DNA from 3 places in the Mycetocola sp. Y444 genome. Region 3 is predicted to be linked to each of the others. Evidence: riboswitches for the same ligand, from Rfam matches in the RefSeq annotation. Region 3 holds a riboswitch; each other region holds the start of a gene.

The links. Region 3 has a riboswitch for glycine ahead of gcvT (glycine cleavage system aminomethyltransferase GcvT). Riboswitches for the same ligand answer to the same signal wherever they lie in the genome.
Region 1: linked by a shared signal. The riboswitch ahead of AC1C2M_RS07285 (ABC transporter substrate-binding protein) and the one ahead of gcvT (glycine cleavage system aminomethyltransferase GcvT) in region 3 are both predicted to bind glycine.
Region 2: linked by a shared signal. The riboswitch ahead of AC1C2M_RS07320 (amidohydrolase) and the one ahead of gcvT (glycine cleavage system aminomethyltransferase GcvT) in region 3 are both predicted to bind glycine.

What each region holds. Positions count from the first base shown of each region.
Region 1 covers NZ_JCAIUB010000002.1:100,331-110,587, reverse strand. Annotated here, with positions in the region: gene AC1C2M_RS07300 (ABC transporter ATP-binding protein) at 1-617, opposite strand, end outside; gene AC1C2M_RS07295 (dipeptide/oligopeptide/nickel ABC transporter permease/ATP-binding protein) at 614-2,332, opposite strand; gene AC1C2M_RS07290 (ABC transporter permease) at 2,325-3,365, opposite strand; gene AC1C2M_RS07285 (ABC transporter substrate-binding protein) at 3,396-4,997, opposite strand; glycine riboswitch at 5,209-5,296, opposite strand; gene AC1C2M_RS07280 (NADPH-dependent F420 reductase) at 5,543-6,235, shown strand; gene AC1C2M_RS07275 (DsbA family oxidoreductase) at 6,345-7,070, shown strand; gene AC1C2M_RS07270 (DUF7882 family protein) at 7,088-7,474, opposite strand; gene AC1C2M_RS07265 (HNH endonuclease signature motif containing protein) at 7,716-8,234, opposite strand; gene AC1C2M_RS07260 (DUF222 domain-containing protein) at 8,219-9,235, opposite strand; gene AC1C2M_RS07255 (permease prefix domain 1-containing protein) at 9,875-10,257, opposite strand, start outside.
Region 2 covers NZ_JCAIUB010000002.1:112,906-123,162, reverse strand. Annotated here, with positions in the region: gene AC1C2M_RS07360 (fasciclin domain-containing protein) at 1-40, shown strand, start outside; gene AC1C2M_RS07355 (TerC family protein) at 104-1,291, opposite strand; gene AC1C2M_RS07350 (MarR family winged helix-turn-helix transcriptional regulator) at 1,427-1,918, opposite strand; gene AC1C2M_RS07345 (BMP family lipoprotein) at 2,082-3,155, opposite strand; gene AC1C2M_RS07340 (GntR family transcriptional regulator) at 3,286-4,101, shown strand; gene AC1C2M_RS07335 (hypothetical protein) at 4,098-4,874, shown strand; gene AC1C2M_RS07330 (ADP-ribosylglycohydrolase family protein) at 4,871-5,941, shown strand; gene AC1C2M_RS07325 (adenosine deaminase) at 5,950-6,939, shown strand; glycine riboswitch at 7,021-7,108, shown strand; gene AC1C2M_RS07320 (amidohydrolase) at 7,253-8,494, shown strand; gene AC1C2M_RS07315 (polysaccharide deacetylase family protein) at 8,491-9,387, shown strand; gene AC1C2M_RS07310 (SDR family NAD(P)-dependent oxidoreductase) at 9,387-10,163, shown strand; gene AC1C2M_RS07305 (zinc-dependent metalloprotease) at 10,177-10,257, opposite strand, start outside.
Region 3 covers NZ_JCAIUB010000001.1:437,007-447,263, forward strand. Annotated here, with positions in the region: gene nadB (L-aspartate oxidase) at 1-1,575, opposite strand, end outside; gene nadA (quinolinate synthase NadA) at 1,578-2,876, opposite strand; gene AC1C2M_RS02110 (NUDIX hydrolase) at 2,873-3,583, opposite strand; glycine riboswitch at 3,746-3,834, shown strand; glycine riboswitch at 3,836-3,938, shown strand; gene gcvT (glycine cleavage system aminomethyltransferase GcvT) at 4,008-5,129, shown strand; gene gcvH (glycine cleavage system protein GcvH) at 5,133-5,507, shown strand; gene gcvP (aminomethyl-transferring glycine dehydrogenase) at 5,507-8,368, shown strand; gene AC1C2M_RS02130 (monocarboxylic acid transporter) at 8,907-10,257, opposite strand, start outside.

The DNA of each region.
Region 1 (10,257 bases), on a different contig from region 3:
AAGAGCATCGTGAGATTCTTCTCGACACGAAGACGGTCGATGAGCTGGAGGACTTCCGCCTGCACTGAAACGTCGAGCGCCGAAGTGATCTCGTCCGCGATCACGATTTCCGGGTTGGTGATGAGGGCGCGCGCGATGGCGATTCTCTGCCGCTGCCCTCCGGAGAACTCGTGGGGATATCGCGCGATTGAATCGATCGGCAACCGAACGTCGCTGAGCGCACTCTCGATCGCCTCGCGGTGCTTTCGTACGTTCTGGCGCACCGGATCGATCGCTTCAGCGAGCGCCTCACCGATCGTTCGCCTCGGGTTAAGCGAGGAGTACGGATCCTGGGGGATCATCTGCACCCGTCGGCGGAACTGAACCCGTTCCTTCGCCGACATCGACGACACGGTGCGGCCGTCGAAGACGATCTCGCCGGACGTCACGGGAACGATTCCGAGGATTGCCTTCGCGAGCGTCGACTTGCCTGACCCGGATTCACCAACAAGGCCGACGGTCCGGCCGTGTGGAACGCTGAGGTCGACATTGTTCAGTGCGACGGATGCGTTGGCACCGTGGCCAAACTTCACTGTCACGCCTTCGACGCGCAGAGCGTCCCTCGATTCGTCGGTCACGGGCGAACCTTTCTTTCGTCGCTCAAGCGGGGCACGGTTTCGAGCAACATCTTCGTATACGGGTGCGTCACATTTCCCGCTGCGAGATCATTTCGATTCACAACCTCGACAATCGCGCCGTCCTTCATCACCAGAACGCGGTCACACAGCGCCTCGACAACTCCGATGTCATGCGAGATGAACAGCATCGAGGTCGACTGTGTTTTATTGATTCGGCGGAACTCCCGAAGAATCTCGGCTTGCACCGTCACATCGAGTGCGGTCGTCGGTTCGTCTGCGACGATGAGAACGGGGTCGGTGGCGAGTGCAGACGCGATCATGGCCCTCTGCCTCATTCCGCCCGACAGCTCGAAGGGGTGGGAGTGCAGGAGTCGTTCAGGACGCACGATGTGCACCTTGGCCAGCATCTCCATAATTACTCTGCGCGCCTGTTTCTTTGACTGCTTCTTGTGCACCCGAAGAACCTCGGTCAGCTGAGAATTCATAATGAGGGCCGGGTTGAACGTCGTTCCCGGGTCCTGATAAACCAGCGCAACCGAGGTAGCCAGCTGCTTCTGTGAGACGGAACCGGCGAGCATGTCCATGTCGCCAATGCGCAATTCCGTTGCGCTGGCGCTCAGCCCATCCGGAAGCAGCCTGGCCAGGGCCATGGCTGTCAGAGACTTACCACTTCCCGATTCGCCGACGACCCCGAGAATCTCTCCCCGTGCAATCGAGAACGAGATCCCGTGAACGAGTTCCTCACCATCTGAGCGGACGACCGAGAGCTTGTCGACATTCACCAACGAGTCGCTCGACGTGCGGGGAGCAGAGCCGCCGGCGATCTTCGGAGCACGCAAGCGCACTTTCGAACTCCGGGGATCGGCCGCGGCCGCAAGGCCGTCGCCGATGAGCATCGCCGCGAGCGACATCAGGATGATCATCACTGTCGGGCCGACAACTTCGATCGGGCGTGAGTAGATCGCGGGAAGCGAGTCGGCGAGAAGGCGACCAAGGTCGTACTCGGGGGTTTGCACGCCAAGGCCTACAAATGACAACGCAGACATCGAAACGAGGCCGACCGAGAAGCTGGACGCCACCTGAATCAAAAGGGGTTCCGCCATGTTCGGCAGAAGATGCTTGGTGATGATGAGCCGGTTGGGGACACCGAGAAGTCTCGCGGTCACAACGAAGTCGCGTTGATAAACGGATGCTGCGAGGTTGGCCGTCAATCGCGCGATCGACGGGATGTTCGCAATTCCGATGGCCAAAACAAGCTGCCACGAACCTGACCCGAGGATAGCGGCAATGACAATGGCGACGAGCAATTCCGGGTATGAGACGACGGTCTCGAGAACCCTCAGTGACGCCTCACGAACCCGGCGGGGTGCGATCCAGATCGACGTACCGATGAGGACGCCGGCCACAACGGAAATCGCCGTGGCGAGCAGGGTCATGATGAGGCTCAACTGGGTGGCGACAAGTGCCCGCGCCAGCAGGTCACGGCCGAAGCTGTCGGTCCCCAGAGGGTGCTCGCCTGACGCCGGAAGGTTTGTCTGGTTCGTAACCTCGCTCGCAGCTGTTGACATTGTCATCGGTGCGATGATGGCAATGGCCACGACAACAGCGAAAAGACCCAGACCTCCTATGAGGCCGGGAGTCCAGCGAAAGCTCGATGGGCCACGTTTACCCACCCCGGCAACAACCGCGCGGTCAGCGGCAGATAACTTAGTCATTCTTCCCTCCGCGGGTTCGGGGATCAATGATGCCGAGAGCGATGTCGACGAGCAGGGTGAGCACCGACGCCAGGATGGCGAGAACGAGCACGATTCCCTGGATGAGCGGGTAGTCCTTGGTGGCAACGGCGTTCACGACGCCCAGTCCGAGTCCTGGCAGGTTGAATACGGTCTCGACAGTGATTGCCCCACCGAGCATGCTCACGAGAATGATTCCACTGAGCGTTAGTGTGCTCGTCAGGAGATTTGGCAGCGCGTATTTCGCGTAGAGACGCAGCCCGCCAAGCCGCCAGCCCCGCGCGGTTCTCATGTAGTCCTGCTCGAGGACGACAGCGGTTTCGCGGCGCACGACGCGAGCGATCGAGCAAATAGACCGAATGCTGAGCGCCAGGACTGGCAGTACGAGAGAGGCTGCCAGATTGTTGCGCGAGTACGCGGGTGGAAGGACCTGCAGGGAGACGGCGAAGAGCAACACAAGCAGCGTCGCCATCACGTATGGCGGGATCGCTGACAGGAACGCGGTGACGTACCCGAATGACGTGTCGAGCCACTGACGCCGGCCGTTCCGCGCCAACACACCGACCACCATCCCAATGGGAATTGCGCAGACCAGCACGATCACCAGAGACAGTACGGAGATTCCTGCGGTAAACGGCAGACGGTTCGCGATCACCTCGGTGACCGGGGCGTTGAGCGAGAACGAATGGCCCAGATCGCCCTGCGCAATGCCGGCGACGTAGGAGACAAACTGTTCAAAGAGTGGCCTGTCAAGACCGAGTTCGGACCTCACCTGCTCGATCCGCTCGGCCGATGCATCGGGTCCAGCCGCGCTGACAGCCGGATCGCCGGGGATGAGGGGAACGATGAGGAAGGTGGCCACGATCGCCATCACTATGGTGCCCAACAGGCCCATGAAGCGCTTCACGCCGAAGGCGACCCACGGTGATACCGTCTTCGCCGATTCTTCGGGCCCGCCCGGAACGGGCACTTCCGTGGAAGTGCCCGTTCCGGCTGTGATTATTGGTTCAGTCACAGGTTCGCTTTCTTTCAGAACGCTCGGTGTCTATTCGGCGATGACGCGCACTGTGGCGTAGTCGAGGTAATCACCGAAAGCACGCACCGTTACGTTGGGGCTGGTCACCGTCGTCGTTGTGCCACCAACGAGGGGCACAACATCGTCGCGTTCGAAGAGTGATTCCTGAGCGGTCTGGAAGGCGTCGCAGCGAACGTCCTCATCGATCTCGGACAGCCCGGCAACGAGCGCTGCTTCGCCGTCCGGGTTCGAGGAGCCGGAGTAGTTGCGGCCGCCCTCTTCAACGCTCGGCCCGGTCACCCGGTCGAGAGAAGCGCTGATGACCTGAACCGTGTTGGCGTCCCCGATGAACACCATGTCCCAGTCGGATTCGCCGTTCGCGAGCGTGCTCCAGAAGGTGGCATTGTCGGCCATCGAAAGATCCACGCCGGCACCGGCTGCTGTCACCACCTCATAGAGGTAATCTGCTCCGTTGGTGAAGCTCGAGTTCGCGGTGTTTCCCAGCATCTTGATGCCATCCACGTTGCTCAGGACCTCAGCCGCAGCATCCGGGTCATGTTCCTCCAGCAATGACTCATCGGTATTCACGCAGGCGAAGCTCGACGGCACTATCGAGGTCAGCACCTCGCTGTTTCCGTTTGAGAACACGGTGTTGAAGGCATCCTGGTCAATCGCACGGGCGACAGCCTGGCGAGCTTCGGGGTTGTCCGCGAAAACCCTGCCCTCGCGCTGGTTGAAAATGACGTACGTCGTATAGCCCGTGACCTCTACCTTGTGGTAGCTGTCATCGCTCGCGAACCGTTCGATCGTGTTGTAGTCGGCGAGCTGCGCGAAATCGAGATCCCCGCTCATGATCTGGTTTGCCATTGTGGATTCGTCGCTCGACAGTGTGAGCTCGATCGTGTCTGCTGGCACCCCTTCGAGCGGTTTGCTCAGCTTGGGCCAAGCGTCGTAGTCCTCCCGCAGTGCGAGCGTGTAGCCAATGCCGGCATTCGATTCGCTGATCGTGTACGGACCGGAGAATGCGCCCTCGACACTTCCAGCGGCCAGGCCTTCGAGGTCAGCGAGACCCTCCGGACAAATGATGCCGGTCTGCGACGCGGTAAGGCCCGACTCGAGGTTCGTGAACGGCTGCGACAGCGACACCCGAACGGTACCGGCCTCGTCGTCCGGAGTGATCGTGGCGTCGCCCTGCCCAAAGACGAGCGCTTTCCAGGTTGAACCCGTCTCGGGATTGGCGAGATAGGACAGCGAATCTGCGACCACGGTTGGGGTTATCGGTGAACCATCGGAACACGTCGCATCGTCGCGAATCGTGAACAGGTACTCACTGGCTGACTCGACCTCCCACTCGGTTGCGAGCCCTCCAACCAGAGCGGAATCATCGTCGCGACGGATGAGCGTGTCGTAGAGGAAACTGTCGACCTGGAAAGTGTGCTGCCCCGCAGCCAGAACGGGATCGAAACTCGACGGGTCGGTGGATATCGCGATCGCAATCGAGCCGCCTGTTTCGGGAGCGCTCGATTCCCCATCTCCGGTCGAGCATGCCGCAAGGAATGAAACGGCGGCGACGGAGGAAATGACAATCGCGGTCCGCTTCACGGGCGTAGAGCGAGATGGTGAGATGAACATGGTGTCTCCTGGATCTGGAGTCGCGGTTTCAATTGCACGGCCGGAGCATTTGTGTGCCGAAACGGACGAGAATTGAATTCGACTCAAGAATTAATTCGCAGCTATAACGGCTGCGGTACCCGCTCTGTATTTGACCTGAGAGATTCACGGAAAGATCGTTCCCGCTTGCACCGTCGGTGTGGAACCATTGGGTTCCACTTTCCAGAGTTCCCGAATCTTGCCTGTCCTTTAGCCTGAGAGTTCTTGGGCGTTTTCCCCTTCGGCGCCGGTTCCAGTCCGGTCTCTCCAGGCAAAATTCATGAGGAGATGTTGAATTGATTCACCCTAGCAAAGCAGGTGTTTGTTTCGACAGGGTGTCAAGGGTCCGACGCCTCTATTAATTTGATCCAGTAATCGCCGTCGGCAGGGCTGGCTCCGCAGCTTTCCCAGGCAGTGCCCGTGAAACCGGGGGTATGACAGGGCCCCGAGTGTTTTCGTTGAAGCGACTTAGGCTGACGTCGTGAGCCGCAGAGAGGTTCACGACGACAGCACGAGGAGAGCCGCTCATGACCACAATCGGTATTCTGGGCGCCGGCCAGGCGGGAAGCACTCTCGCCCGCGCGGCGATTGCTGCGGGTTATGAGATCGTCATCGCCAATTCCCGTGGCCCGGAGACGCTGAGGGGCCTCGTCAGAGCGCTGGGTCCGATGGCGCGTGCGGCGTCAGCCGCGGATGCTGCCGCTGCGGCGGACTTCGCCGTTGCCGCCTTCCGGTACACGCCGACCGACACGCTGCCCGTCGCGGAACTGGCGGGGAAGGTCGTGATCGACAACAACAACTACATGCCCTGGCGCGACGGTAACTTTCCCGAGGTGACTTCGGGACGAAAGACGATTCATGAGTTGCGGCAGGAACAATTGCCCGAGTCAATGGTCACGAAGGCTTTTACTCACATCCAGTTTCACGAGCGCCACCTGATCCGTGTTTCGAGCGATGCACTCCCGGCGATACTCCGGCTGGCGAGGCCAGCGGGCGCACCCGACCGCAAGGCGCTGGTGGTCTCGAGCAACTACCCGGAAGCTGTCGAGCTGGTGACTCGCTTCTACGACGACCTCGGGTTCGACGCGGTCGACAACAGCCCGCTGAGCGAATCGTGGCGCAGCGCGCCCGGCACACCGATGTGGCGCCACCACGTCGACGGGCAGAGCCGCGACGAACTCATGCGCAATCTCCAGCGCGCCGAGCGCATCACTTCCTGACTGCTGGCACCCGACGCGCATCCCACAGCCCGGTGACCCCGGGCCCATAATCCCCCGGCGCGTGCGCCTCCGCGGACAGCGCCGCCAACCCGAACAGGAGATGTGTCCCATGAATGAGCAGACCGGGCTCAGCCCGGAAACCACTGAGCCGCGCCGAGGTTATCGCCTCAAAGTAGATGTGTGGGCCGATGTGATGTGCCCATGGTGCTACATCGGAAAGCGACGGCTGGAAGAGGCTGCACGAATCTTCGGTGCCGCTGAGCCGGGCGAGGCCCGCGACATCGACATCGAGTTCCACAGTTTTGAACTCGAGCCGGACATCGCTATCGGGCACACGCAGTCCGTATTCGACTTCAACGTTATGACTAAAGGGATGAGTCCAAACAGTGCCAGCGCGCTCCTGTCCCGGATCACCACCCGGGCTCGCGCCGTCGGCCTCGACCTGCACTTCGACACCGCGCTGCTCACGAACACGTCGCTCGCGCACCAGCTCATCCACTACGGCAAAGCGCGGGGCAAGCAGCTTCGGACAGAGGAGGCCCTGTTTGCCGCCTACTTCACCCAAGGCCGCAATATCTCCGACATCGAAGAACTCGGCCGGATCGCCGGGGAGCTCGGCCTCGACGCTGTGGACGCCATCCGTTCGCTGGAGTCCAACGAATACCTGGACGCGGTCCGCGCTGATGAAGCCCGAGCCCGGTCCTACGGGATCAACAGTGTTCCCTTCTTCGTCATCGACGGCAGATACGGCGTTGAAGGCGTCCAGAGCGCGGCGGCCATCACCAACGCGCTGGAGCGAGCGTGGGCGGAGAGAGATGGAACGACCGCCGCTTGAGCGGCCCGAGATTTGTCTTAACGACTCGCCACTGGAACTCTGACGCGAGCATCACGGTCACCGTTGGAGGCTTTTTGATCGCCCTCGGGAGCTTTCTGGTGCCCTGATTCGTCGATGGCTTCGGGCTCCGCTAGAAGAACAAGCCCCGCTGGGCCAAATGAAGACTGAGTCAGCAGCTCAACCCATGCTCGATTCAGCGCCGGCGTTTCGTTGGCGGTGTAGTCATATCGCAACGAGAGAGTGGGATGCATCCAGATGGTCGTTCGTCCACCCTCCGGGACTGGCCAGCTGAAGTAACACGACTCGCCTCGGCGTAATTTGGCACCGATCACTATTTGAAGATGCGCTAGCGTGCGGTCTTCAAACTCGATAGGGGTGCCGCCGTCGTACGTAAAAGTACCCATAGAAATCTCCTGAAATCGTCGGTTTGCACGTCCCAGGGTCCGGGGGAATCAGCTACACATCCATACTAGGTCCGCACCAAACCCAGCGCTAATAACTTCTTCTGGCGGGCGTGCTCTGTCAGGGGGAATTAATCCACATCGGTGAGCGCCTCAGGAGGCGCTGACCGACGGACGGACACTGCCCCGACCGCACCCGGGCTGTCGCGTTCCTGCCCCTGGACATCGGGGATGGTGGCACGGTTTACCGGAAGTATGGCTTGCGGCGGATCCATTCGGCGATGGTGACCTTGGGTTTGCCGTTCACCATCGTGACGGTGAACACTCCGGTGTCGACCATCCGGTGGTGGAACCAGCAGAACAAGACTCCGTTATCGAGATGGGTGGGCCCACCTTCGGAGTACGGGATGATGTGGTGGGCTTCGCAGCGGGTGGCCGGGATCTGACAGTCCGGCATCGCACAGGTGGGTCCGTCGCGGGCGATCATGCCCATTCGCTGCGTCCGGTTGAACCCGCGCTGATCATTACCGAGGGCAACAACCGTGCCGTCGGGGTCGATGAACACCGGGATGATGCTCGCATCACAGAGAACCTGGCTGATCGTTGACGCCGCCACCGGTGCGTTCACTCCCACGATCTGGCCGGTACCGGTCTTGGAGTCGATCACGTCCGCGTTGACCGTCACCACGACGGTCGGTGCTGCGCCGGTCACTGATGGTGCGTCCCCGGAGCGGGCGAGGGCGTCGATCATCGCGGCGAACACGTCAGCGCGTTGCTGCCCCGCGGTCCGCCGGGCCCGGACCGGTTCGCTGAACTCCGCACCGGGACTGGCGTTGGTGCCTTGCGCCGCGTCACCGGTGTCCGGATTGGTGCCGGCCACCGGCGACGCACCGGATCCGAAGGCCCCGCGTCATCGGTTCCGGTGCCACCAGCACCACCGCCAGTTACCTCGCCAGCATCAGTGGCCGTGGGGCCGTACCGGTCCGCGGTCTTCGGGCTCAGCACAGCATCGAGCAGGGCGTGGAGTTTCGCGCCGACATCAACGGTGACCTGCCCTCCGAACTTCACCAACCCGTCCTTCGCGGCACGGGCGATCCAGAAATCGCGTTTCTGGAACGCTTTGTCGGTATTGGGTTCGATCCCGTCTTCATCCAACCGGTCCCGCCACTGCCGAGCCTGAATCCCCACCAGATCGGCGGACATCGGTAAGCCGCCGCGCCAGCCCGCACCGACCGCCTCACTGACCAGGGTGCGTTCAGCAATCGCGAGGTGTTCCACCTCGGCACGGGGCGCGGCCAGCGAGAGTTCCCGGGTGATGGCTTCGGCGGTTTCCACCCCGATCAAACCCTGACGGAACGCGTCCCCGACCACGGGGAACAACGGCGGCAACGGGAACCCAGCGTCAGTGAGGCGCCGGCAGGTGCGCTGCCCCACCCGGATGAGCCGGGATGCGGCCGCAGAGGACACCCCGGTGATCACCTCGATCAGGTGCGACGGACGCTGGTAGTTGTGCTTCACCGCCAACCCCTCGTTGCCACGGGCCGGGTCTGACCGGTCCGCGACCTCGGCACTCAACGCCGCGAGGACCGCTTCCCCGGCACGCACCACCCCGGCGACCTGACCCAACTGGGTCAACAGCTGTTCCCCGGTCAACCGGTCCAGATGATCCAGGTCGAGAACATCGACCACCTGCCCCAGGTGGGTGAGCAGCCCGGTGAGCGCACTCTCACCCTCCGGAACCGACGCCGGCGGAAAGTCGCTCACCGCGAAACTCATGACACCCGCACACCCCCACCAGCCAACACAACAACGGCGAGAAGTGCGGCCAGACCGGACTCCGCCAGACCAGAACGGTGACGAATCGGGCTGCTGACCGGGATGTTCATGACTTCAGTACACACCCAACCACTGACATTGAAACCGCCGCACTGGAGGCTTTGCAGCAGCATCCGCCCAGGCGTTCGAACGCGACCCTGAACGGTGTCGGATCGGGCTGCTGACCGGGATGTTCATGAGTTCAGTACACACCCAACCACTGACATTGGAACTGCCACATTGGGGCCTCGCACCGGCACCATCCCGGGCGTTCAAACGCGACCCCGAACGGTGTCGGATCGGGCTGCTGACCGGGATGTTCATGACTTAACTACACACCCAACCACTGACATCGGCGTTGACCGAGCTTCAGGCTCTGACCGCGGCATCCGGCACCGACTTTGGTGCCCGGGATCAGGGGCAGTGGCGGCTTTTCGGGAGGAGATTCGCCGGGGCGAAGCGCGACAGCGGGCTGGCCGCCCGGTTTTTCCTCCCGGGGCTCCAATGGCACCTCCGGGACTCCAATGGCACCTCCGGAACCGGGGTGATTCCTCCGGGACCGTGGCGGCATTTCCGCGAGCATGCCTCTTACCGAGGCGAGACGACCTGCGCGTTGCTTCTCGACGCTTTCAGGAAGCCGCTCGCAACATCCCACAGGCCGGTTACCACAACCGCCGCGGCGGTGATGCCCGAGATCCACCTGGCGGTGTCGGCATTCCAGTCGACGCTCGACAGGAACGACCAGTCGAAGACCTGGTCGGTCGTGAGCAACCAGAGTGCAGGAATCATGAACAGCAGGCCGGCGCCGAGGTTCACAGCAGCGAGCGCGTGCGTCCAGCGCCCAACCGCGAAGAGCACCACGGCGAAGACGGCCTCGAGAACCAGCACAGCGATCAGGTACGGCAGCCAAAAATTCGACAGGTGCTCCTGCAAAACCAGAACCGGTTTTCCCTCCAGATAGAGCAGAGATC
Region 2 (10,257 bases), on a different contig from region 3:
GCACGGCATTGACCGGGTGCTCGTACCCGCGGTTCTCTAACCGACGGGGCCCGAAGGGGGTCGACGCTCTCCTGGAGAGCGTCGGCCCCTTTCGGGCTGAGCGTCACTTCGCCAGCGACTGGTCGTGCTCGTCGTGCGCCCGCTTGAGAAGCGCCATGAGTTCCGCCTCGTCGCGAACCCACTGACGGTACTTGGGCTGCAGGGATCGGATGGCCTCCTCCTCGACCACGAGCTGGGCGAAGATGCGATTGCGCTCGCTCTGGTCAGCCGTGTATTCGAGGTCAACGTATGAGGTTGCGTGGCGGCGCGCTCCGGAGATCGCGGCATGCGCTTTGCCCTTCGGACTCACCATTGACGCCACGACAGTGACGACGAGTACCCCAAGTATGAAGGTCAGAGAGACGCCGGTGCTGATCTCGACAACGGGAACGTGCTCACCATTGTTGATGAACGGCACGTTGTTCTCGTGCAGCGCGTGCAGGATCAGCTTGACGCCGATGAATCCGAGAATCGCGGCGAGGCCGTATGACAGGTAAACGAGGCGGTCGAGGAGCCCGTCAATGAGGAAGAAGAGCTGGCGAAGCCCGAGCAGCGAGAACGCCGTCGCGGTGAACACGATGAAGACGTCCTGCGTGAGTCCGAAGATTGCCGGGATCGAGTCGAGCGCGAAGAGAATGTCGGTTCCACCGATGGCCACCATGACGAGGAGCATCGGAGTGAGAACGCGCCTCCCGTTCTCGACAGTGAAGAGCTTGTCTCCGTCGTAGTGCTCGGATGTCGGGAGCACTTTCTTCGCCAACCGGATGATGAGGTTGTCTGCCTCGTCCTTTTCGTCTTTCTTCGGCTTGAGCATGTTGCCCGCCGTGAGCAGGAGGATGAGCCCGAAGAAGTAGAAAACCCAGGCGAACGAGTTGATGAGCGCTGCGCCGAGGAAGATGAACGCGGTGCGCGCGATGAGCGAGAACACTATGCCGAACAGCAGCACCTTTTGCTGGTCTTCACGGGGAACCCGGAAGCTCGACATGATGATCAGGAAGACGAAGAGGTTGTCGACAGACAGCGCCTTCTCGGTGATGTAGCCGGCGAAGTACTCCGAGCCGGGGCCGGTGCCTCCGAAAATGAGAACTCCGAGGCCGAAAACCAACGCGATGCCGATGTAGATCGACGACCAGATCGCCGCTTCCTTGAGCGTCGGAACGTGGGCCTTGCGCACGTGGAAGAAAAAGTCGAACGCCAGCAGCGCCAGGATGAAGACGATAGTGAGAGTCCAGATCAGGGGTGATACCTGCACGGTTCTGCTTTCGTTCGAGGCCGGCAATCGGTGCGCGCACCGCGGAGTCAGGACAAGCCTACGCGGGAGGGGTCTCGGGGTTCCAGAACGGATGCCGCGGCCAGCGATGCACGCCACCGATCCGCAGCGGCACGATCAGCTGCTCGAAGCCCCCAACTGCCTGAGCAAGGCTGCGAACTGGGCGCGCTGCTGGCTGGTCAGCACCTCGAGCTCGTCCGCCTCGAGCCGAACGAGAGCGATCATCGCCGCATCGACGCGCGCCGTGCCCTCGGCCGTCAAACGCGCCAGGTTGCTTCTGCCGTCATTGGGGTTCGGCTTACGCACGATCAAACCGCGCTCGTGGAGGTTTTCCAGGCGGTTGGTCATCGCGGGAGTCCCGATCATGGTTGCTCGCGAGAGCGCCATCGGACTCATTTCGTGGGGAGGGTCGACGCGCCGAAGCGCGGCCAGGACGTCGAATTCCCAGCTGCTCAGATCCGCTCGGCGGAACGCCTCTGCCCTCAGTTCGTTCAGGCGGAGCGCGACGCGACGAAGGCGCGACATCACATCAAGCGGAGTGAAGTCGATCTCCGGGATGCGCGTAGCCCAGGCGTCAACGAGCAGGTCCACCTCGTCGTCGTCGTTCATGCCGCCCACATCCCTCGAAGAACCCGCCGACGCGGTGATCCGCACAACGCCATGCGGTAAGTCTGCAGACTTCCCCATCCGCCGTGCAACCGGCACACCGAATGACATCGAGTTGGGGCCGCAATAGACGCGCGACTGAGCCAGCCGCAACCGCGGCCAGTGCTCAGCCCCGGGTCTTTACGTTCCCGTTGATGATGGATATGCGGAGCTCGTCCAGCCGCGCCTCGAGCTCGTCCGGAATCTCTGCCTCGAATTCGCCGAATCCGGCGAGGCCCGTCGCCTCGTTGTCGAGGTCTCCCACATACGGCGTCGGGTCGAATTCGCCGGTGCTCGCCTCATCGATGATCGAGACGACCGCGTTCGTCATCCGTTTCTCAACGCTCGTCAGCGCAATGTCAGCAAAGTCGGGTGCGGTGACGGAGATATCGGAATCGACACCGATCAGCATTGCGCTGTTTCCGTTGTCACGGATCGCCTCAGCCGCAGCCACGAAGAGCGGGCCTGCGACAGGGAACAGTACATCTGCACCCTGATCGATCTGCACCTGAGAGATCGACTTCGCCTGCACCTGGTTCACGAAGTCACCGACGAAGGTACCGACCTGCTCTTCGGCGTCCCACCCGGCGACCTTCGTCGGGGTCTGGTTCTCCTCCGCCCATGCCTGTGCCCCGTAGTAGTAGCCGTCCATGAACGACGTGACGGATTCGTTTTGGACGGCACCGAACGTGCCGATCGTGTGGGTCTTCGATTGGGCGGCTGCGAGGTAACCGGCGAGGTAGCTCGACTCGTCCATCAGGTACGTCACCGGCTTGAAGTTTGTAATCGATTCTTCGGTCTGGAAACCATCGACAGACACAAAGTTAATGTCGGGGTTCGCCGCAGCAGCGGCGTTTGCTCCCGCGTTGGCGTCGAAACCGACGCTGAAGATCAGGTTGCAGTCCTGCTCGATGAGGCTGTCGAGGCCCGGCGCGAAATCGTCCGAGGTGTCGGCCTCGAAAGCAATGGTCGCGACCCCCAGCTCTGCTTCGGCCCGGTCCAGCCCGTCGCGAACCTGCTCATTGAACGAGTTGTCGTTCCAGCCGCCGGCACCAGACACAGCACAGGCGAGGAAGTCTCCCGACTCCCCTGCGCCCTCCGGAGCGGCGCTATCGGGCGCCTGGCCACACGCGACGAGGGCCGGGAGGGCGAGAAAAACCAGGGTCGCCGTCGCTATCGCACGGGAGGAGCGGGAAGTCACAGGTATATCCAATCCGAAGGCAGGTTGGTACGATATAGATCCAATTGGCAATATTGGTATCATGGTTCTTCGCGAATCGGCTTGTCAATGAGCAATACAACGCTTGTGGTTGCACCGGAGGGAGTCATCGATGTCCGAGGCCATGGTTGGGTATGTTCGGAGCCACCTCGGCGGATCCGCGCCACTCTACTTACAGGTCCGGGATGCGATCGAGAGCTTTATCCAAAACGATGAGCTTCCGCATGGCACCCAGCTGCCGGTTGAGCGCTCACTCGCGGATGCCCTCGGGGTCTCCCGCGTCACGGTACGCAAGGCATACGAAGGCCTCGAACGCCACGGCGTTGTGGCTCGTCGCCGTGGTGCAGGGACCTTTGTCCAACGGAACCAGGTCCAGGGCAGCCTTCGGCTTCTCTCCGGCCTGAGTGATGAAGTCGGCGGCGGAGTCGACACCATCCGAACCCGTGTCGTTGAGCTGGGCTACCACGCCCCCAGCGCGAGCGCCAGACGCGAATTGGGGGTGCCCGACGATGCCCTGTCGACGATCAGGCTCGTGCGCGTCCGTTACATCGGCGACGTCGCCAGCACCTACGAGGTGTCATGGATGCCGGCGGCAATCGGTGCCAGCCTGCTCGGCACCGACATGACCGATAAGTCCCTGTTCCGGCTGCTTGTCGACGAGCAGGGAATCACCCTCGATCACGCCACCGAGACGCTCAGGGCGACCTCACTCGATCAATTCGAGGCAGAACAGCTCGAGTGTGCATCCGGAACGGCCGTCTTCCTGATCAATCGCACGACGTTCGACTCCGGCGGAAAGCCGGTCGAATACGCCGAGACCCTGCTTCGCGGGGACCGGTTCTACTACGTCACGACTCTCCACGCGGCAGACCAGTTACTCGCTGATCCCGGCAGGGTTACCACGGCGTTCACGCAGGAAAGCGCGTGACGGCATCCGTACCCCGAAGGCTCCGCGACCTGACCCTTCTGCCCGGCCCCGGAGACACGACGATCGTCGTGGCCTGCGATTCGGTCGGAGGGATCGGTGAACTGCCCGGAGACACTTTTCTCACCGAGAACAGGACAGTCGCCCACTTCGGCGCCCGGGTGCCGCTTCTGGAACTGATCTGCGCCGGCGCGAAACCATCGCTGATCGTCAATACGCTCTCCCTCTCGCTCGGGGCGGGTGGCCTGGAGATGATCGCGGAGTTCCGCGCACTGGCCGGCGAACTGGGGCTAGACCCCGACACCGGCGTCACGGGGTCCACCGAGGATAACGTGGCGGTCACAGCCACGGGCTTCGGTGTCACCGCCATCGGCACCGCGTCGGCGCTCACGGTCGGCAGCACCGAGCCCGGCGACAGCATCCTCTGCGTCGGTGTGCCACTGAGCGCTCCGGAACACCGGCTGGTCGTCGGCGACCCACGGATGCCGTCACTCGCGGAAACCCTCCGCATCGCCGCGACAGCGGGAGTGCACGAGTGCCTGCCCGTCGGGTCTCGGGGAATCCTGGCCGAACTGGCCGACCTCCTCAGCCCCTCCGGGCTCGCCGCCGAGCCTGTCGCTCACGACCTCGACGTGCACGCGACAGCGGGGCCGTCCACCTGCGTGCTCGTTTCGGCGACATCCGCTGCCGAAACCGTGCTGAGAAGCATCCGCCCCGACCTTCCGATCACGCGCATCGCCACCGTCAACTGCCCCAGACCGGAGCCCTCCAGATGACCTCCCAGACGTCGACACCGTCGACCCTCGACCCCATCCTGCTCGACCGCGCGCTCGGGACCGTCTACGGGGTAGCGCTCGGCGATGCGATGGGGATGCCGGGAGAACTGTGGTCCCGGAAGCACATCCAGGACCACTTCGGACGCATCGACAGGTTTCTCGACGGGCCGGACGGCCACTTCGTCGTGGATGGTTTCGTGGCGGGACAGGTGACGGATGACACGCAACAGATGCTGATGCTCGCTGAGTCGATGCTCTCGACCGGCGGAACCGTCGACGTGGTCACGCTCGCCAGGGACCTCGTCGCCTGGGCGGACCGGGTCGGCGCGTCAGAAGGGCACTTCCTCGGACCGACAAGCGCCCGGGTGATTACGGCCCTCCGCAACGGTGCGGATGCCACGGCCACCGGGGTGGCAGGAACGACAAACGGCGCCGCCATGCGGATTGCGCCCATCGGCATCGTCGGCATGCGGGGTGGAGACCTGGATGCCCTCGTCGACCAGGTCGAGGCGTCGTGCCGCATTGCCCACGGGACCAACATCGCCATCGCCGGGGCCGCGATGGTGGCCGGCTATATCGACAGTGCGATTACATCGGCGCTCACGGCAGATTCGGCCGTCGCCGCAACCGTCGAGACCGCGGCGAAAGCAGCTCTCGATGCGGGATATCGAGGGATGCAGCGGGGCGAAGACGTTGCTGGAGCGTCACTGACCGCACGCGCCGAATGGGGAATCACGCTCGCGGGCATGGGCATCGACGACGATGCGTTTCTCGAGAACATCTACAATATTGTCGGCAGTGGTACGGAAACCACGGAGTCCGTACCGGCCGCGATTGCCCTCGCTGTCAGGGCACAGGCTGATCCGCACCGCTGCGCGCTCCTCGCTGCCAACCTCGGTGGCGATACCGACACGATCGGGGCCATGGCCGTCGGCATGGCGGGAGCGGTTGGGGGGTTTGCGTCGATCGACGCGGACCTCGTCACCACACTCGACCGGGTGAACGGGCTTCCGTTCGCCGATGTCGCCACCCGGCTCGCCGCCCTGAGGCAGAGCTCCACCGAATAAGGCAAGGCATGAAACCGCTCGTCGAACTGCACGTCCATATCGAAGGCACCCTCGAACCAGAAATGGTGTTCGACCTCGCGGCCCGAAACAACATCCGGCTCCCCTACGCCAGCGTCGCCGCGCTGCGCGAGCTGATGCAGTTCGATGACCTCCCCTCGTTCCTTGACCTGTACTACGAGTGCTGTGCGGTTCTCCGCACCCCCGAGGACTTCCGCGACCTGATGCTCGCGTACCTCCGGCGGGCAGCTGTGGCCGGTGTCGCTCACGCCGAGATCTTCTTCGACCCGCAGACGCACACCCTCAGGGGCGTGCCCATCGACGACGTCATCGATGGGCTGCTCGACGGCATCGCGGCCGCGCACCACGATCTCGGGGTGACAGCCGGACTCATCCTGTGCTTCCTTCGTGACCGCCCGGTCACCGAGGCCGCGGCAACCCTCGAGTCAACCGCACACCGGGCAGGCGACCTGCTCGGCGTCGGACTCGATTCGGCCGAGGTCGGCTACCCGCCGCACCTGTTCGCCGACGTGTTCGAGCGAGCCCGCGAACTGGGACTCCGCACCGTTGCGCACGCTGGCGAAGAGGGCCCGGCGGAGTACGTTCTTGAGGCACTCGACGTGTTGGGGGCTGAACGCATCGATCACGGCATCCGTTCGCTGGACGACCCGGTGCTGGTCGAGCGCCTGCGGAGCGAGCAGACGCCCCTCACCATCTGCCCGTTCTCGAATGTGCGGTTGCGTGCGGTGGCGGATCTCGCCGGGCACCCGTTGAAGCGGATGCTGGATGCCGGGCTCAACGTCTCGATTCACTCCGACGATCCCGCGTACTTCGGCGGTTACATCGATGACAACTATCGCGAGGTCGAAGCGGCGCTCGGTTTGTCGGCCGCTGACCTCGACACGCTGGCCACGAATGCGATCAACTCGGCGTTCATCACCGAGGAGCGGCGCGGTGAGCTGCGGGGCGAGAGGCTCGTCGTAACCGGCGGGAGCCGATAACCGACATCCGACGGCATCGCACCCGTCACTGGACTGAAACACTATGCTGATTGACTAAATTCATAACTTCACATCTCCCAATGAATACCGCCTGGAGAGACCGGACTGGAACCGGCGCCGAAGGGGAAAACGCCCAAGAGCTCTCAGGCTAAAGGACAGGCAGAATTCGGGAACTCTGGAAAGTGGAACCCCATGGGTCCACACCGACGGTGCAAGCGGGAACGACCTTTCCGTGAATCTCTCAGGTCAGATACAGAGCGGGTGCCGCGATCCTACACGTGTGCCCGCCGCCTTTGAAAGTGAGATCTGACCCGTGACCAACATCCCCACCATCGAACCAGACGGCGCTCGACTCGCGAGCTATATCGATCTCTACAAACATCTGCACGCACACCCGGAGTTGTCCATGCAGGAGCATGCAACCGCCGATCTGATCGAGGAGAGGGCCCGCGCGATGGGCGCGGAGACCTTTCGTTGCGGCGGAACCGGGGTCGTCGCCATTATCCGCAACGGCGACGGGCCGACCATTGCCTTCCGGGCCGACATTGACGGCCTGCCCCTGGAGGAATTGACGGGCCTCGACTACGCGAGTGTCGACCACGGCGTTCTCGCCGATGGCACCTCCGTTCCGACCATGCACGCCTGCGGGCACGACGCCCACATCACGTCGGCGATCGCGGCCGGCGAACTCCTCGCCGAAAACACCGACCTGTGGTCGGGCACCCTCGTTCTGATTTTCCAACCGGGCGAAGAGACCGGAGCGGGTTCAGCGGCAATGATCGCAGACGGCCTGTGGGACAGGGCGCCACGTCCCGAGATCGTCCTCGGGCAGCATCTCTCACCGGCCACAGCGGGGACCGCGACCCTGCGCTCCGGAAACGTGATGTCTCTCGCGGATTCATGGGAGGTCACCATCAACGGCGTCGGAGCCCACGGATCCCGTCCCGAAGACGCCATCGATCCCATCGTGGTCGCAGCGTACACAATCACTCGGCTGCAGACGGTCGTCTCGCGCGAACTCAATCCCCAATCGGCAGCTGTCGTCACCGTCGGCACCTTCCACGCCGGGCTGAAAGAGAACATCATCCCGTCGAAGGCGGTGTTCACCCTCAACATACGGTCAACCGATGAAACGATCCGCGCTCAGGTGCTCGCATCCGTGCGCCGCATTGTGCTCGCCGAGTCCGCGGCGGCGGGCGCTGACGAACCGACCATCACCGAGTTGTACCGCTTTCCGCGCAACTACAACGATCCAACGGCAACGCCAGAGGTCGTCGCCGACCTCGCCGCCGCTCTCGGCCCCGAGAACGTCGATGGTTTTCGGACCCAGTCGATGGGAAGCGAAGACTTTGGCTGGCTCGGCGACAGCATCGGAGTCCCCACGGTGTTCTGGTGGTTCGGCGCGTATGCTCCCGGTCGTTTCGACAGCGGCGATGCCGTTCCGGGAAACCACTCAGCCCTCTTTGGTCCTGACGCTGACGCGGTCGTGCCGACAGGCATCCGTTCTGCACTCGCCGCAGTTCTGGGCCAGTTCTCGCGACGAGCCAAGCGATGAGCGAACAGCACCCCTGGCAGTGGGAAGACGCACGATGGCGCTCGGCTGTCACTGCCGTCCGTGCCGGCACGAGTCTGGCTCAAGAGTGGCCAAATGGCGCGAAGTCGGTGGTCGCGATCTCCTTCGATTCCGATCACGAAACGCCGAGCCTGCGAGACGGGAACCTCTCACCGGCAGCCCTGTCACAGGGAGAATTCGGTGCCCGCGTGGGTGTGCCCCGCATTCTCGAACTGCTTGAACGTCACGCCGTCCCCGCAACGTTCTTCGTACCTGCGGTGTGCGCCCTCCTGCGCCCGGACGAGGTGCCGCGCTATATCGCTCGCGGCCACGAGGTCGGCGTGCATGGCTGGATCCACGAACGTAACTCGCTTCTCGCCCGCGCCGACGAACTCGATCTGCTGACGAGGGCGCTCGAGGTACTCACCGCACAGGCCGGCGTGCGCCCGACGGGGATCCGCACTCCGTCCTGGGACTTCTCACCCGACACGCTCGGTGTTCTCCGTGAGCTCGGTTTCTCATACGACTCGTCGCTGATGGCCGACGATGAGCCGTATGAGCTGCTCGAACACGGCGACCCCACCGGAATCGTCGAGATCCCCGTCGAGTGGATTCGCGACGACGTGCCGTACTTCGGAATGGACCGGGCTACCGCGCTTCGGCCGTACACGCCACCTGTCGCTGTCGGCGAGATCTGGCGTGCCGAGTTCGACGCCTCGTACAACGCTGGGGGCGTCTTCCAACTGACCATGCACCCCCACGTGATCGGGCATCGCTCGCGCATCGCAATGCTCGATGCCCTCCTGACCCACATCAGGTCGCACTCCGACGTCTGGATAACGACGCACGGCGACCTCGCCCGATTCACCAGCAACACGACACCAAAGGAAAGCTGATGCCCTCACATGTTCTCGTCACCGGTGCAGCGAGCGGACTCGGCCTCGCAACGGCGCGGAGGTTCGCCGAGCAGGGCGCCGACGTCTCACTCGTCGACTATCGAGCTGAAGCGGTTGCCGCCGCCGCACAGGACATCCGGGATGCAACCTCGGTTCGCGTGTCACACTTCGTTGCGGACCTGCGCGAGCCGGAGGCACCGGGAACCGTCGTCCGTGACGCCTGGTCGGTATCGCCAGTCGACGTTCTCGTCAACGTTGCCGGGATCTACCCGTCCACGCCATTTCTCGAACTGGATGCCGCCACATGGGATGCTGTGCAGGACATCAACGTTCGAGCTCCCATGCTCGCGATCGTTGCGCTTGCCCGGTTGGCGATCGAAGCTGGCCGCGAAGCATCCGTCATCAATATCAGCTCAACGGCGGCCGAGCGTTCACGCCCGGGATCGTCGGCGTACAGCACATCGAAAACCGCTGTCGACATGCTCACCAAGTCAGCTGCGCTCGAACTCGGCGCTCACCGGATTCGCGTCAACGCGGTTGCTCCGGGCTTCGTCCCCGTTGACAGCGACGTTAATCCCGTGACCGATGAGTATTCGAGCATCGTCGGCGCAAATCCGCTCGGTCGGCCGGGAAGCGCCCTGGACATCGCCAACGCCGTCGCCTGGCTTGCGAGCGATGAGTCCTCGTGGGTGACAGGCACGATACTTCGCGTGGATGGCGGGTCATCGACCGGGTCTCACAAACTGCCGCCCAGCTGGCCGCAGACGCTTGTGTAAGAAACAGCCCGTTCTAAATTGGTGTGCCAAGTGGGAGTACGGGCAGGGCGTCGTCGTGACCGTAGGCGACGTCCTCGAGCGCAGCCACCCGTCG
Region 3 (10,257 bases):
GTGTTCGGAAACTGGAGAACGGGTCGTAGCGGCATCCGTCAGCAGGATGGGCGCGGCCTGGCCGGGGTCGGTGGCCGGACAGTCCGTGCGGGTATGGGCGCCGCGGGACTCGGTGCGGGCCAGCGCAGCGGTGACGAGCGCTCGACCGAGGGCGAGCAGGTTGCAGTCTTCGAGGTCGTGCTCGGTGGCATTCGGGAGGTCGAGCATGCTCCAGCCCTCCAGGATCTGGGAGGCTAGCTCGAGACCGGCGGTCGACCGATTCAGCCCGGCGCTCGCCCACAGCAGCTGTTGCAGGGCGCCCCGGGAGAACGGCGGCACCTCGCCGGGAGCGCGCTCAGCCGGCGAGCCCGTGTCGGCTCGGGGGCGCGCCTCGGACGCCGATCGCACTCCGTCGAAGCGCGCGGCGAGGGAGAGGTCGCCTGTGACCGCCGACGCCGCCCGACGTCCGAACACCGCGCCCTCGAGCAGTGAGTTCGACGCCAGGCGGTTCGCGCCGTGAACACCGGTGCGGGCAACCTCGCCGATGGCGAACAGGCCGGGGATCGACGTGCGGCCGTCGAGGTCGGTGGCGATGCCGCCCATCCAGTAGTGGGCGGCGGGCGCTACGGGAACAGACTCGCGAGACCAGTCGATGCCGGCGGCTCGCACGGCGGCGTCGATGCCGGGGAACCGTGCCGCCAGGTAGTCGGCGCCGAGCGCCGTCGCGTCCAGCTCGACCGGTCGGCCTTCCTGTCGTACCATCGTCGCGGCGATGCCCCTCGCGACGACATCACGCGGCGCAAGCTCGGCGGCGGGGTGGATGCCCGGCATGAACCGGGTGCCTGTCGCATCGCGGAGTACCGCCCCGTCGCCCCGCACCGCCTCTGAGATGAGGAAGTTGGCCGCCGTGACGAGGGCCGTCGGGTGGAACTGGTAGAACTCGAGGTCCGCGAGCACGGCACCAGCCCGAAGCGCGGCGGCCGCTCCGTCACCCGTGGCACCCGACGGGTTGGTCGTGTATGGGTACAGCTGGCCGGCGCCGCCCGTCGCCAGGAGCACCGCGTCGGCGTCGAGCCGGAACCGGGCGCCGTCGGCATCCTGCAGGTCGACGCCGCTGACCCGGCCGTCCTCCAGCACGAGGTCGCGGAGGAAGGCGCGCTCGAGCACGGTGACGGAGCTGGCCCTAAGGCGATCGACGAGAGCCGCTTCAATCACGGCACCTGTGGCGTCACCGCCGGCGTGCAGGACCCTCGGGTAGGAGTGGGCGGCCTCACGGCCCTTCGCGAGCTCGCCCTCGTGCCTGTCGAACGCCACCCCGAGCGCGACGAGTTCATGAATGCGCGCGGGGCCTTCCGAGCAGAGCACGGCGACGGCTTCCGCGTCGCACAGTCCCGCTCCCGCGGCCAGGGTGTCGGCAATGTGTGCGTTCACGCTGTCGTCGTCGAACATCACGCCCGCGATGCCGCCCTGGGCGAAGCGGGTGTTGCTCATGCCCAGAGCACCCTTGGTGATCAGGGTGACGGAGTGTTCGGCGCTCGCCGTGAGCGCGGCTGTGAGGCCGGCGATTCCGGACCCGACGACGATCACCCGCTTCACGATCAGCCTCCCGTGTGCACTGGAGGCTTCGCCGCGAGCATCCGTTCGAGGGCGAGGCGAGCGGGTTCGGCGACGTGGTCCGACACGGTGATCCGGTTGAGCACGACCCCCTCGAGGAGCGAGTCGAGGACCCACGCGAGGTAGCCCGGGTGGATGCGGTACATCGTCGAGCAGGGGCAGACGACCGGGTCGAGGCAGAAGATCGTGTGCTCGGGGTGTTCAGCTGCAAGCCGCTGCACCAGGTTGATCTCCGTGCCGATCGCGAACGTGGAACCGGCGGGTGCCGCCTCGATCGCCTTGCGGATGTAGTCGGTCGAGCCGTATTCGTCGGCCGCGTCGACAACGGGCATCGGGCACTCCGGGTGCACGATCACGCGAACACCGGGGTGCTCGACGCGGGCCCGTTCGATCTGCTCGACGGTGAAGCGCTTGTGCACCGAGCAGAAGCCGTGCCAGAGGATGACCTGGGCAGCCTGGAGCGCGAGCGCGTCGTTGCCGCCGAACGGCTTGTTCGGGTTCCACATCGGCATCCGCTCGAGCGGAACGCCCATCGCCTTTGCCGTGTTGCGCCCGAGGTGCTGGTCGGGGAAGAACAGCACGCGCTGGCCGCGTTCGAACGCCCACTCGAGCACGGTTTCCGCGTTCGAGGAGGTGCAGACGATACCGCCGTTGCGGCCACAGAATCCCTTGAGCGCAGCCGAGGAGTTCATGTAGGTGACGGGGACCACGGGGACTCGCCCCGAGGCATCCGGTTCGGTGCCGTAGAGCTCGGTGAGCTCCTCCCAGCATTCCTCGACCTGGTCGATGTTCGCCATGTCGGCCATCGAGCAGCCGGCGGCGAGGTTGGGCAGGATGACCGACTGTGACGTGGTCGAGAGCAGGTCTGCCGTCTCGGCCATGAAGTGCACGCCGCAGAACACGATGGCCTCTGCGTCCGTACGGGCCTTCGCCGCGTTCGCGAGCTGGAACGAGTCGCCGACGTAGTCGGCGTACGCGACGACCTCGTCGCGCTGGTAGAAGTGCCCGAGAATGACGAGCTTCGACCCCAGCGTCTCTTTGGCCGAACGGATGCGACGGTCCAGTTCCTCGGTGGATGCCTCGCGGTAGAACGCGGGCAGTTCACCCTGGCGCGGTGAACCGACGGGAATCAGGTCGCCCATCGATGAACCCGGACCATAACCCGGCGGCCGGGAGTCGAACAGCCAGGGTTTCTGGACGAGGTCGGGGCTGCACGCGGCGCCGGGCGCAGTGCCGGCGGCGATCTCGATGAGCGTGCTGTCGACGGAGGCGGTGAGGGTCATGATGCTCCTTGTGAGCGGTCGGTACGCGAGCGGCCGAGGGGCCCGTTGGTCTCCACTGTTGCCGCGTATCGATAGAGGCGGGCGGGGCGATGCCGGCCTCCTGTCCGAAGCTGCTCGGTCGGTACCACTTGCCCGGAGCCCTCGATCTGGCGCCGGAAGTTGGCAGCGTCAAGTGACTTCTGCAGCACGGCCTCGTGGACCTCGCGCAGTTCGGACAGGGTGAAGGTGTCGCCGAGGAAGGCGGAGGCGATGTGGCTGTACTCGAGCTTGTTGCGGAGCCGCCACAGCGCGTACTCCACGATGAGGCTGTGGTCGAAGGCGAGTTCGGGCACCGAATCAGCCTCGAACCAGCGAACGTTCTCGGTCTCGACGGCGATGTCGGCCTCATCGGAACGCACCAGGGCCCAGTAGACGATTGAGACGACGCGCTCGCCGGGGGAGCGGTCTGTGTTGCCGAACGCGTAGAGCTGCTCGAGGTACTGCGGAGTCAGCAGCGTCGTCTCAGCGAGGGTGCGTGCCGCGGACTCCGCCAGGTCCTCGTCGGGTTCGAGAGGTCCGCCCGGGAGAGCCCACATACCGACGAACGGATCACGGATGCGCCGCACGAGGGGGAGCCACACGGTCATGCGGCCATCGACCGGTGATGGCCGAAGCGCAAAGATCACCGTCGAAACGGCGACATGGACGGGCGCTGCGTGTGCGGCCATCACGAATCCTTCCAGTTAAAGTCACCATGACTATAACTAGACCCATCTTAGTGTCAACATGACCCGAACTGAAGAGAAATATCCCGCCAGATTTTCTCTGAGATGCCGAGCACTCTGAGTGCGCCTCACTGTAGGCTGGGCGAAAATCGAATATCGGGCCGCACACGCGATGCGGGAGAGCCGGGCTTGCCCGGCACCGAAGGAGCAAGCCTCCCTGCCAATCTCTCAGGTCTCTGTACCGCATCGAACTGGCCACTCTGGAAAGTGAACGCCTGGCGTTCCGCCGACGGTGAAAGCCGCCAGCCGTGATCGACGGCTGCGCGAGCGAAACTCTCAGGCCCATGACAGAGAGGGAGTTCCTCAGGCACCTTGAGTGCCGCAGCCGCTTTTTGCGATCGTCGCCCCGGCGACACCTGGAGAACTCGTGTCAGACCCCGCACCAGAACGCACCAGCCCGCTCGCCGCGGTCCATTCCGAGCTCGGAGCGAGCTTCACCGATTTCGCCGGCTGGCAGATGCCGGTGCGCTACACCAGCGATCTCGCGGAGCACGCGGCGGTCCGGAACGCCGCAGGCATCTTCGATCTCTCTCACATGGCCGAGATCCTCGTGTACGGACGGGATGCCGGCCGATTCCTCGACTTCGCCCTCGCCGGACGGCTGTCGTCGATCGACGTCCTGCAGGCGAAGTACAGCCTCCTGCTCACCGAGGCAGGCGGCATCCTCGACGACGTCGTGGTTTACCGGCTCGGTGACACGACGTATCTCGTGGTCGCCAACGCGGGCAACCGGGATGCCGCTGCCGCCGCGCTGTCGGAGCGGGCGTCCGGGTTCGACGTCACCGTCGACGACCAGAGCGACGACTACGCGTTGATCGCCGTCCAGGGCCCGAACTCGCGGACGATCCTCGAGCAGACGACAGGCTTCAGTGAGCTCGGTGTCCCTCTCGATGAACTCCGCTACTACCGGGCGACCGACGGGTTTTTCAATGGAGTTCCGCTCGTCATCGCGCGGACCGGCTACACCGGCGAGGACGGGTTCGAGCTTTACCTCAGGGCTGACGCGGCCGTGCCGCTGTGGCGCGCTCTCGAAGAAGCGGGCGAAGCGCACGGGCTGGTCCCTGCCGGGCTCGCGAGCCGCGACACCTTGCGCCTCGAAGCGGGGATGCCGCTGTACGGCCACGAACTCGGCACTGAGACATTGCCCGTACAGGCCGCTCTCGGCCGGGTGGTCGCACTCTCCAAAGAGGGCGACTTCGTCGGTCGGGCGGCTGTCGAGGCCGGGCCGGCGGACGACGCTCGCGTGCTCGTCGGGCTGACCGCGGCGGGCAGGCGTGCCGGCCGTGCCGGCTACCCGGTGGTTTCCGGCGATGCAGAGGTCGGAACCGTAACGAGCGGTGCGCTGTCACCGACGCTGGGGCATCCGATCATGATGGCGTACGTGGACCCCGCCGCCGCATCGCCCGGCACCGAACTCGCCGTCGACGTTCGAGGCACACGAATTCCCGCAACTGTCACCACACTGCCGTTTTATCGGAGAGAGAAGTAAGCCATGTCGGACAAGACCACACTCAAGTACACCCCGGAACACGAATGGCTCGAGATCGACGGTGACATTGCGACCGTCGGGATCACTGACTTCGCCGCAGACAAGCTCGGCGATGTCGTCTTCGTCGAACTCCCCGCCGTCGACAGCACGCTCGCGTCGGGAACCGTCGTCGGCGAGATCGAGTCGACCAAGTCGGTCGGCGAGCTCTTCGCGCCGGTCAACGGTTCGGTGGTCGACGCGAACGCCGCCGTCATCGACGACCCGGCACTCGTCAACAGCGATCCGTTCGGCGATGGCTGGCTCATCCGGGTGCGTTTCACCGAGCTGCCGTCGAACCTGCTCAGCTGGGACGAGTACTCAGCGCTGGTCGGTGAGTGATGCGCGAGCTGTTCTCTGAGCGTCACATCGGAACGGATGCCGCTGCGCAGGCGAGCATGCTGGCATCCGTCGGCTACGACACCGTCGACGCGCTCGTCGAGGCGGCACTGCCGGAGTCCATCCACGTCGCCGACCTGGCGAGTTCGTCGATCCCCGCCGCGGCCACGGAACGCGAAGCGCTCGCCGAACTGCGCGAGCTCGCCGGCTCGAATACGGTGCGGACCTCGATGATCGGGCTCGGTTACTACGGCACTCTCACGCCGGCCGTGATCAAGCGCAATGTGCTCGAGAATCCGTCCTGGTACACGGCGTACACGCCGTACCAGCCGGAGATCTCGCAGGGCCGACTCGAAGCTCTGATCAACTTCCAGACCATGGTCACCGACCTCACCGGCCTCGACACCGCCAACGCGTCGATGCTCGACGAGGGGACCGCTGTCGTCGAGGGCATGCTGCTCGCGCGGCGGGCCTCGAAGCTCACCTCGACGGTGTTCGTGGTCGACGCCGATGCCTTCCCGCAGACCAAGGCGCTCCTCGCGAGCCGGGCCGAGGCGGTCGGCATCGACCTCGTCGAGCTCGACCTTGCCGGTGGAGCGGAGCTGCCCGACGCTGCTTTCGGCGTTTTCGTGCAGTACCCGGGTGCATCAGGACGTGTGTGGAACCCGGCATCCGTTCTCGCATCGATCAGGGAGAAGGGTGGCCTCTCCGTCGTCGCGGCCGACCTGCTCGCGCTCGCGCTGCTCACCTCTCCCGGTGAACTCGGTGCGGACATCGCGGTGGGCACCACCCAGCGCTTCGGCGTGCCGATGGGCTTTGGCGGCCCGCACGCGGGCTACATGGCTGTGCGCAAGGGGCTCGAACGGCAGCTGCCGGGTCGGCTCGTCGGCGTCAGCCAGGATGCCGCCGGTCACCCGGCCTACCGGCTCACGCTGCAGACGCGCGAACAGCACATCCGCCGTGAGAAGGCGACGTCGAACATCTGCACGGCACAGGTGCTCCTCGCCGTGATGGCCTCGATGTACGCCGTCTATCACGGGCCGGTCGGCATCCGTCGGATCGCCGCAGAGACCGCTCGTCGGGCGGACGCCCTCGCCGCGGTTCTCACGAGCTACGGCCTCACGCTCGCGAGCGAGTCATTCTTCGACACGCTGCGTGTGCACGTGCCGGGCGAGGCTGCGACGATCATCGAGCGCGCTCGTGAGCTCGGCATCAACCTGCACCTCGTCGATGACGCAACTGTGGGGATCTCGGTCGATGAGACGACGACGGATGCCGATCTCCGCGCTGTCGTCGTCGCGTTCGGGTTCTCTCGTGAGGAGCGTATTACCGCTCCGGGTGACGCCGAGTCCACGCGGCTGCCGGGGGAGCTGCGGCGCTCGAGTGACTACCTCACCCACCCGGTGTTCAACACGCACCACTCCGAGACCGCCATGATGCGGTACCTCAAGCAGCTGGCCGACCGCGACTACGCGCTCGACCGCGGCATGATCCCGCTCGGTTCGTGCACGATGAAGCTCAACGCCGCGACCGAGATGGAGGCGATCACCTGGCCCGAGTTCGCCAGCTTGCACCCGTTCGCCCCCGAGGCGGACGTGCTCGGCTACCTCGGCCTGATCGAACAGCTCGAGAGCTGGCTGGCCGAGGTCACCGGATACGACTCCGTGTCGCTCCAGCCGAACGCGGGCAGCCAGGGCGAGCTGGCCGGGCTCCTCGCCATTCGCGGCTACCACCGCGCGAACGGTGATCTGAACCGCACCACCTGCCTGATCCCGTCCAGCGCACACGGCACGAACGCGGCATCCGCGGTGCTAGCCGGCATGAAGGTCGTCGTCGTTGCCTGCGACGACATGGGCAACGTCGACCTCGACGACCTGCGGGCGAAGGTCGAGGAGCACGCCGACGACCTCGCCGCGCTCATGATCACGTACCCGTCGACGCACGGCGTGTACGAGCACGAGATCACCGCGATCACCCAGGCCGTGCACGACGCCGGCGGCCAGGTCTACGTCGACGGCGCCAACCTCAACGCGCTGCTCGGATACGCCAGGTTCGGTGACTTCGGCGGGGACGTCTCGCACCTCAACCTGCACAAGACGTTCTGCATCCCGCACGGTGGGGGTGGCCCCGGTGTCGGTCCCGTCGCGGCGAAGGCGCACCTCGCGCCGTTCCTGCCCGGCCACCCGATGGCGCAGCGCGACGACCACGGTGCATACACCCACGCCGGTGGGCCGGTCTCGGCGGCGCCGTACGGCAGCCCGAGCATCCTTCCGATCTCGTGGGCATACGTCCGCATGATGGGCGCGGAGGGGCTCAAGCAGGCGACAGGCGCAGCCGTCCTCGCGGCGAACTACATCGCCGTGCGCCTCCGAGAGCACTTCCCGGTGCTCTACACCGGAGACAACGGACTGGTCGCACACGAGTGCATCCTCGACCTGCGCCCACTCCGGGAGGCAACCGGTGTGACCGTCGACGACGTCGCCAAGCGACTCATCGACTACGGCTTCCACGCGCCGACGATGTCGTTCCCGGTCGCCGGCACCCTCATGGTTGAACCGACCGAGAGCGAAGACCTCACCGAAATCGACCGGTTCATCGACGCGATGATCGCGATCAAGGCCGAAGCGGATGCCGTCGGCGCGGGAACGTGGCCGGCAAACGACAACCCTCTCGTACACGCGCCGCACACGGCGCAGTCCGTCATCGAGGGGGAGTGGGAGCACGCCTACTCCCGCGAACAGGCGGTCTATCCGGTGAAGTCGCTCGTGCGGACCAAGTACTGGCCGCCCGTGCGCCGCGTCGACAACGCGTACGGCGACCGCAACCTCGTCTGCGCCTGCCCGCCACCCGAGGCGTTCGAGTAGCAGCACCCAACACAGGCAGTCGCACGGTTAGCAGGACGATCTCTCAACTTTCGTCCTGATAACCGTGCGATTGCCTGTTAATCGGGTCATGGGTAACGGGGCTTGCGAGCCCCGGGCAAGCGGGCGAGGTGAGCATTCTCTCCTCAGCTCAAACAATGGGAGGAAGGGACGGGGCCCTGGGTGTGACTCGGATCGACACCGCGTTCTTGCCCCGCCCCTTCCTCCCATAACTCGGCACCCCGAAAACGCTCACCCCGCCCGCCCAGACAAGGACAAAAGCCCCAGACAAGGACCAGGTCTCGGCTTTCGTCCTTGTCTGGGCGCTATTTCCTTATCTCGGGGCGGGGAGGATGTTTTCGGGGTGCGAGTTATGACGACGAACGCCCCCGGAGTGCCCGGCCCTGCGTGTGCAGGGCATGAGCATCCGGGGGCGTTCGTCGTCATTGTCTGAGCTGAGGAGAAAACGTCCTCCCCGCCCGTACCCGAGTCGGGCACCCGAGTCGGGCACCCAGTTGGGCACCCGAACTCAGCTACCGACCTAGTGCGACGATGCCTTCTCCGCACCGTGTCCGGTGAGAGAGCGCACCTCCATCTCGGCTGCGATCCGCGGGTCTTCCTTGACCTTCGAGGTGACCGTACCCAGCCAGCCCAGCAGGAAGCCGAGCGGGATCGACACGATTCCCGGGTTGTTCAGCGGGAACCAGGAGAAGTCCACGTCCTTGAACATCGAGGTCTCCGCGCCCGAAATGACCGGCGAGAAGATGATCAGGATCAACGCCGATGCGAGCCCGCCGTACATGCTCCACAGCGCACCTCGGGTGGTGAACTTACGCCAGAACAGCGAGTACAGGATGGTGGGCAGGTTCGCGCTCGCCGCGATGGCGAACGCGAGAGCGACCAGGAACGCGATGTTCTGTCCCTGAACACCGATTCCACCGGCGATGGCCAGCAGACCGATCGCCACGACGGTGATCCGAGCCACCTTCACCTCGCCGTTCGGGGGAACGGCACCCTTCTTGATCACGTTCGCGTACACGTCGTGAGCGAACGACGTTGCCGCGGTGATGGTGAGCCCCGCGACGACCGCGAGGATCGTCGCGAAAGCAACGGCGGAGATGATGCCGAGCAGAATCGACCCGCCCAGCTCGAACGCGAGCAGCGGTGCAGCCGAGTTCACTCCACCGGGGGCGGCGAGGATCCGCTCCGCGCCGACGAGGTACGCGGCGCCGTAGCCGAGCACGAGGGTGAACAGGTAGAACAGGCCGATGAGCCAGATGGCCCACACCACACTGCGACGGGCTTCCTTCGCCGTTGGCACCGTGTAGAACCGCATCAGCACGTGGGGGAGTCCGGCGGTACCGAGCACGAGCGCGAGCGCGAGCGACACGAAGTCGAGCCGAGACGTGCCGGTCGCGCCGTACTGGGCGCCCGGGTTGAGGATGTCCTCGCCCGCGACGGCGACCGCCTGCCCAAGGAGGGCTGACAGGTTGAAGCCGTTGAGCGCGAGCACCCAGACGGTCATCACTCCAGCGCCGGCGATGAGGAGCACAGCCTTGATGATCTGCACCCAGGTGGTTCCCTTCATGCCGCCGATGAGCACGTAGGCGATCATGATGATGCCGACGACGGCGATGACAACGGACTGGCCGAGTCGATCGTTGACACCGAGGAGCAGCGACACGAGTCCACCGGCGCCCGCCATCTGCGCGAGCAGGTAGAAGAAGCACACGGCAAGCGTTGCGGTCGCTGCCGCGAGACGGACCGGGCGTTCCTTCAGGCGGAAGGAGAGAACATCCGCCATCGTGAACTTGCCCGTGTTCCGAAGGAGCTCAGCGACGAGGAGGAGGGCAACGAGCCACGCCACCAGGAAGCCGATGGAGTAAAGGAAG